Regions from separate parts of the Pararhizobium sp. DWP1-1-3 genome, predicted to be linked through region 1. Evidence: riboswitches for the same ligand, from Rfam matches in the RefSeq annotation. Region 1 holds a riboswitch; the other holds the start of a gene.
The links. Region 1 has a riboswitch for S-adenosylmethionine ahead of metA (homoserine O-acetyltransferase MetA). Riboswitches for the same ligand answer to the same signal wherever they lie in the genome.

Region 1 (3,402 bases):
GTGCTGCGCCACAAGGGTATTCCGCAAGGCTGGGGGCCGGTTGCCTGGTCGCATCTCGTCAAGGCCATCTATCTCACTGCCGGTACGGCCTGGGGTGTCGGCGGCGCCTGGATGCTGACCATCGGTGACGATCACCAGACGCTGGTCATCTGCTGCCTGGCAATGGGCGCTGTCACCTGCACCTTCCCGGCCATCGTCTACGGTGCGGCATACAATCTTTTCCAGGTACCGATCTTCACGCTGTTTGCCATCACGCTGGCATCAGGCGATATCGAATACGGCCAACTGCTCGCCCTCGCCTCGGTGCTGCTATGCATTGCCTTGGCCATCATCGCCAGAGGCATGGGATCGCAGCTCACTCTTGCGCTGCGCCTGTCGTTGGAAAACAAGCAGCTGGCCGAAGAGCTTGCGGACCATGGCGCAGCGCTGGAGCGGGCCAACCGGGAGCTGATCGTCGAGACGCTGACCGATCCGTTGACGGGGCTGGCCAACCGCCGGCAGTTGATGAATTTCATGCGCGCAAGCGCGGGCCGCAGCAGCCTTCTGATCGTGGATATCGACCACTTCAAGTCCTACAATGACAGCTTTGGCCATGTCGACGGCGATCTCTGCCTGGTGCTGGTGGCCGATGCGCTGCAGACCAGCATCCGGCCCGGCCGCGACCTGGCCGCCCGCTTTGGCGGCGAGGAATTCGCCATCATTCTCGGCGACCTTTCGCAGGAGCAGGCGGTCGAAGTGGCCGAGCTGGTGCGCGGCAATGTCCAGTCTCTCCTCACCCTTCATGCCCGCAAGATCCGCCGCATGGTCACCGTCAGCATCGGTTTTGCCCACCGCGATGACGACCGGCAGAAGCCGAATGCGACGTTGATGTCAGAGGCGGATGCAGCTCTTTACGAGGCCAAGAATTCCGGCCGCAACCGCGTCTGCATCGGCTCTGATCCAGTGACCGTTTTCGGGGAAGAATCCTCCAGAAACGCAACAGCCCGTGGCTGACCGCAAAAAAAGGGTGAGACGATCCTCCCAGCCACGCCAGGATCGCCCCACCCGCCGCTTGCGGCAATCGCCTCCGCCCGTTTTCTGACCGGAAGGAAGACGCCGATTGCCGCGCGACCTCGCTCAGCCCCGGCTTTGGCTCAGCGCTGCTACCCGCCCGTGCCAGACGACCAGGCAGGGCACGACGACAAGCTCCATGCCAAGGCCGAGCACATGCCCGGCCGAGGGCAGACCATCGGAAATCAGCGAATACAGCCGCGCCAACCCGCCGCTGACGGTCAGGATCGCCAGAATCCGGATGCGCTCGGCCTTGGTCTCGATCGCCGGAATGCAGCTGTACCAGCCGATGCCTAGGGCAAGGAAAAGCCCGGACAGGAACCGCACATGGCTGGCGAGATCGACGGGCGGGGTCTTTTCGCCGAGAAAGCCGGGTCCCATCACCACGCCCGCCAGCCCGGCAAACACCGGTAGCATTGCAAGGACGGCGATGGTCGCCTGCAGCATGCGCCGCTGCCGGAAATCGGCCGGGCTGATCTGATAGGCAAGACTGGGCATCGTATCCTCCTGACATCATCAGAGGTACGGACGCGGCAGCCGCCGGGTTTCAGGTTCGCGAACACATCGGCGTGAACACGGCATCTGGCGGTTCACGGGACTGCCGCCCGCATTCCCCCATCGCCGCTTCAAGAAAACCTGCCGCCGGCAATCGCCGCGGCGCCGGTTTCACGGACATGGGTGATGCATATTGATTCGCAGGCGAACAGGCGCTATTGAGGCACTCGTGGTGATTTGGCCGGCCGGCTTGCAGCCACGTTAAATAAGTCGCTAAAGGGCCGTGCATGCGCAAGCAAGCGGGGCCGGTTGCGATTTGTATCGTTGCCGGTTTTTTGTTCCGGCATGTTCGTAGAGCCGAGTGTTGCCCCATGCCCATCAAGATTCCCGATACGCTTCCCGCCTATGAAACCCTCGTCAAAGAGGGCGTGCGGGTGATGACCGAAACTGCGGCGATCCGCCAGGACATCCGGCCGCTGCAGATCGGCCTGCTCAATCTCATGCCGAACAAGATCAAGACCGAAGTGCAGATGGCGCGCCTCGTCGGCGCCTCGCCGCTGCAGGTCGAGTTCTCGCTCATCCGGTTGGGCGGCCACAAGGCCAAGAACACGCCGGAAGAGCATCTGCTGGCCTTTTACCAGACCTGGGAAGAGGTCAAGCACCGCAAGTTCGATGGCCTGATCATCACCGGCGCCCCTGTCGAAACGCTGGATTATGAAGACGTCACCTACTGGAACGAGATGCAGCAGATTCTCGACTGGACCCATACCAACGTCCATTCGACGCTGAACATCTGCTGGGGCGCCATGGCGGCGATCTACCATTTTCATGGCGTGCCGAAATACACGTTGAAGGAAAAGGCATTCGGCGTTTATCGCCATCACAATCTCAACCCGTCCTCGCCCTATCTCAGCGGCTTTTCCGATGATTTCCAGATCCCGGTATCACGCTGGACCGAGGTGCGCCGCGCCGATATCGAGCAGAAACCCGGTTTGGAAATCCTGATGGAATCCGACGAAATGGGCGTCTGCTTCGTGCACGAGAAGGCAGGCAACCGGCTCTATGTCTTCAACCATGTCGAATATGATTCGACCTCGCTGTCGGACGAATATTTCCGCGATGTCGATGCCGGCGTGCCGATCAAGATGCCGCACAACCACTTTCCCCACAATGATCCGACGCTGACGCCGCAGAACCGCTGGCGCAGCCACGCACACCTGTTGTTCGGCAATTGGATCAACGATATCTATCAGACGACATCCTATGATCTCGCCGATATCGGGAAGGACAGACGCTGACCGCACCCCTCATCATCCGCCAGGTCGAGCCCGGTGACGAACAGGACTGGCGCCGTCTGTGGAAGGCCTATCTCGCCTTCTACGAAACCACCCTGCCGGAAAAGATCTACGCCCTCACCTTTTCACGGCTCTTGAGCGGTGCAGCCCATGAATATGCCGGATTTCTGGCCGTTCTCGACGGCAAGCCGGTCGGCCTTGCGCACTTCCTGTTTCACAGATCCTGCTGGCACGAGAATTCGATCTGCTACCTGCAGGACCTGTTCGCCGATCCGGACGTGCGCGGACAGGGAATTGGCCGGGCGCTGATCGAGGCCGTCTATGCCCGCGCAAACGCTGAAAAGGCCGAGGAGGTCTACTGGATGACCCAGGACTTCAACGCCAATGCCCGCAAGCTCTATGACCGGATCGCCGGCAAGACGCCTTTCATCGTCTACCAGAAGACGTTTTAAGACCATCTGCTTCTCTTAGCTGAGAGAGACGCCGGAACGCTGCATTGGCCGGACGGCAGTAAATTGTATGACTTTTCGGTTGCCGCTTTCAGCGAAATGAGCCAGTTTGC
Region 2 (3,402 bases), on a different contig from region 1:
TGGCAAGCATACTGCTGTGAGTGGCAGTCTAATCGCAGTTCTCAGCGCCCACAAATCATGGCGGGTAAAGTGAAATTTGAGGCGATTTTTGATTGGCGCAAACCCCATCCTTGCTCTCCTGATGCCGCAGGGCCACGCTATGGCAAAAAATGGAATTTGGGTATTATGTGGCTAAGCTTCCTGACGAGAAGCGCGCGCATCCCGCTGAATTCAAAACTGAATTTCTATAAATCAGCGCCTGTATACGAGAATATGATTAAGTATACCGGTGCCTCCCCCCAGCCAACCGGTGGGGAGGAGGCAGGATTGATCAGGCCTGAACCGACTTCAGAGCACGGGCGAAATCCTCGATCAGGTCTTCGCTGTCCTCGATCCCCGCCGAGAAGCGCACGGTGCCGGGCGAGATGCCGAGTTCCGCGCGGGCTTCATCGGAAAGGTTCTTGTGCGTTGTCGTTGCCGGATGGGTGATCAGGCTCTTGCTATCGCCGAGATTGTTGGAGATCAGCACCACGTCTAGCGCGTTCTGCAGCGCAAAGGCCGCTTCCTTGCCGCCCTTCAGCTCGAAGCAAACCAGCGTCGAGCCGCCCTTCATCTGCCGGGCGATGATATCGGCCTGCGGATGGTCCTTGCGGCCGGGATAGATCACCTTGGCGACCTGGCTCTGCTCGGCGAGGAAATCGGCGACACGCGACGCGTTTTGGCTCTGCTGGCGCACCCGCAAGGGCAGCGTCTCGATGCCCTTCAACAGCGTCCAGGCATTGAATGGCGAGAGGGCCGGGCCAGTGTGGCGGAAATAGTCGTGCAGGTGCTCGTTGATCCATTCCTTGTCGGACAGGATCACGCCACCGAGGCAACGGCCCTGGCCGTCGATATGCTTGGTGGCGGAGTAGACGACGATATGGGCGCCCAGTTCCAGCGGCTTCTGCAGCAGCGGCGTCGCAAAGACGTTGTCGACGATGACCTTGGCGCCGATCTGATCGGCGATCTTGGCGACGCCTTCGATATCGATCACTTCCAGCGTCGGATTGGTCGGGCTTTCGAGGAAGAACACCTTGGTGTTTGGCTTGACGGCCTTTTCCCAGTTTTCCAGGAAACGCCCGTCGATCAGCGTGAATTCGATGCCGTATTTCGGCGCCAGCGTTTCGACCACCCAGCGGCAGGAGCCGAACAGGGCGCGGGCCGCAACGATATGATCGCCGGCCTTCAGCTGGCAGAGGATTGCGGCGGAAACCGCAGCCATGCCGGATGCGGTGGCGCGCGCATCTTCGGCGCCTTCCAGCATGCACATGCGCTTTTCGAACATGTCGTTGGTCGGGCTGCCGTAGCGGGCGTAGATGAAGCCGTCCGTCTCGCCCTTGAAGCGCGCTTCCGCCGCTTCCGAGCTGTCGTAGACGAAGCCCTGCGTCATGAAGATGGCTTCGGAGGTTTCGCCATGGTTTGAACGGGTCGTGCCGCCGTGAACGAGCTGTGTCGCGGGGCGCCAATTGTTGCTCATCGATTGTCTCTTTCAAAACAAAAAAACCGGCCGCGTAAAGCAAGCCGGTTTCAAACCCGGCCTTTTTAGCTATTTGTTTTACGTGGCTGCAAGCCGACCGGCCAAATCACCACGGGATAAGTCAGTATTTACTGATTAGCCGCGCTTGCGTCAATTCCCGCGAACAAGAAGATATGTCACAGGGACAATTTGGGTTATGACGTGCCGGGTGCGGCAAAGAGGACGATGGAAATGACCAGGGCCACAGGCATTCTAGCCGATCGCGCCATTGCTGCGCTGTTTGATGCGGGACGGTTGAAAAGCGAGGCAAAGCTCGATGCCGACCAGATCCAGCCGGCCAGCCTTGACCTGCGTCTCGGCTCGATCGCCTTTCGTGTGCGCGCCAGCTTCATGCCCGGTCCCGGCCATCTGGTGGCCGACAAGCTCGACCGGTTGAAGCTGCACGTCATCGATCTGTCCGAAGGGGCGGTGCTGGAAACCGGCTGCGTCTACATCGTGCCGCTGATGGAAAGCCTCGATCTTTCACCGGAAATGTCCGCCTCGGCCAATCCGAAAAGCTCGACCGGCCGTCTCGACATCTTTACCCGCGTCATCACCGATCGCGCCCAGGAATTCGACAAGATCCCGGCCGGCTATTCCGGCCCGCTCTATCTCGAAATCAGCCCGCGCACCTTCCCGGTCATTGTCCGGCGCGGCTCGCGCCTGTCGCAGATCCGCTTCCGCATCGGCCATGCGCTGCTCACCGAAACCGAAGTGCTGGCACTGCATGAAAGCGACGTGCTCGTCGCCAGCGACAAGCCCAACGTCTCCGGGGCCGGCATTGCGCTGTCGATCGATCTCAAGGGCACCGGTGCCGATGGCCTGATCGGGTATCGCGGCAAGCACCACACCGCCGTCATCGATGTCGACAAGAAGGCCGAGCACGGCATCTTCGATTTCTGGGAACCGCTCTACAGCCGCGGCCGCGACGAACTGATCCTCGATCCCGACGAGTTCTACATTCTCGTCTCGCGCGAAGCCGTGCATGTGCCGCCGCTCTATGCCGCCGAAATGACGCCGTTCGATCCGCTGGTCGGCGAATTCCGTGTCCATTATGCCGGCTTCTTCGACCCCGGGTTCGGCCACGTCTCGGCCGGCGGCAAGGGCAGCCGCGCCGTGCTGGAAGTCCGCAGTCACGAAGTGCCGTTCATCCTCGAGCATGGCCAGATCGTCGGCCGCCTGGTCTACGAGCACATGATCGAGCGCCCAGAAGGTCTTTACGGCCTCGGTCTCGGTTCCAACTATCAGGCCCAGGGCCTGAAACTCTCCAAGCATTTCCGTTCGGAGTAAATTCCGCCGGAAAAGCGGCTGCCGCCTTGACAGGCAGCCATGCTTGGTGGAAACCTCGGGGGCAAGGCGGGTATGATGTAGTGGTAGCTTGTCAGCTTCCCAAGCTGATCGTGCGGGTTCGATTCCCGCTACCCGCTCCACTTTATTTCAGATATTGCAGGCGTATCCATCTTGAACAAGGAAGCGCCGTTCCGGCCATGGAAAAATCCACAAAGCGCATTCGTTTGGAAGAGGAACGAGATCAGCTCAAGGATGAGTTGGCAAACGAGTTCAAATTTTTCAGCGCCACCAACGAATTCCGCGAGGGGATGCTGCCCGAGATCATCGCGGTCATGACACGATACGACCGGATCGAACATGTCCTGAAGCGTTACCAGGATGAGGTGTTCACGCCGTTGGTTGAGCCGCAACTCGACATTGATGCTCCGCCGGTGGAGGGCGACACGCTGCATTTTCTCGGAAAAAAGCCTCCATCCGAATAGACCCCAGCCGTCCAAACGCCCGGAACCATCAGCTTTCACCGGGGTGGCAGACTGGAAGGTGCGGCGTCTTGTTCCAGGAAAACGGAGCCGTCCGCA

Region 2: it holds a riboswitch for S-adenosylmethionine, as region 1 does, so the genes downstream of both, ACP7BS_RS24970 (O-succinylhomoserine sulfhydrylase) here and metA (homoserine O-acetyltransferase MetA) in region 1, are expected to answer to the same signal.

What each region holds. Positions count from the first base shown of each region.
Region 1 is NZ_JAFCTR010000018.1:75,508-78,909, forward strand. It holds gene ACP7BS_RS26100 (diguanylate cyclase) at 1-993, shown strand, start outside; gene ACP7BS_RS26105 (DUF4345 domain-containing protein) at 1,117-1,548, opposite strand; SAM riboswitch at 1,765-1,842, shown strand; gene metA (homoserine O-acetyltransferase MetA) at 1,917-2,843, shown strand; gene ACP7BS_RS26115 (GNAT family N-acetyltransferase) at 2,840-3,292, shown strand.
Region 2 is NZ_JAFCTR010000016.1:99,920-103,321, reverse strand. It holds gene ACP7BS_RS24975 (hypothetical protein) at 1-108, opposite strand, end outside; gene ACP7BS_RS24970 (O-succinylhomoserine sulfhydrylase) at 311-1,495, opposite strand; SAM riboswitch at 1,540-1,618, opposite strand; gene ACP7BS_RS24965 (2'-deoxycytidine 5'-triphosphate deaminase) at 1,727-2,824, shown strand; tRNA gene ACP7BS_RS24960 (tRNA-Gly) at 2,891-2,964, shown strand; gene ACP7BS_RS24955 (hypothetical protein) at 3,022-3,306, shown strand; gene ACP7BS_RS24950 (glycosyltransferase) at 3,335-3,402, opposite strand, start outside.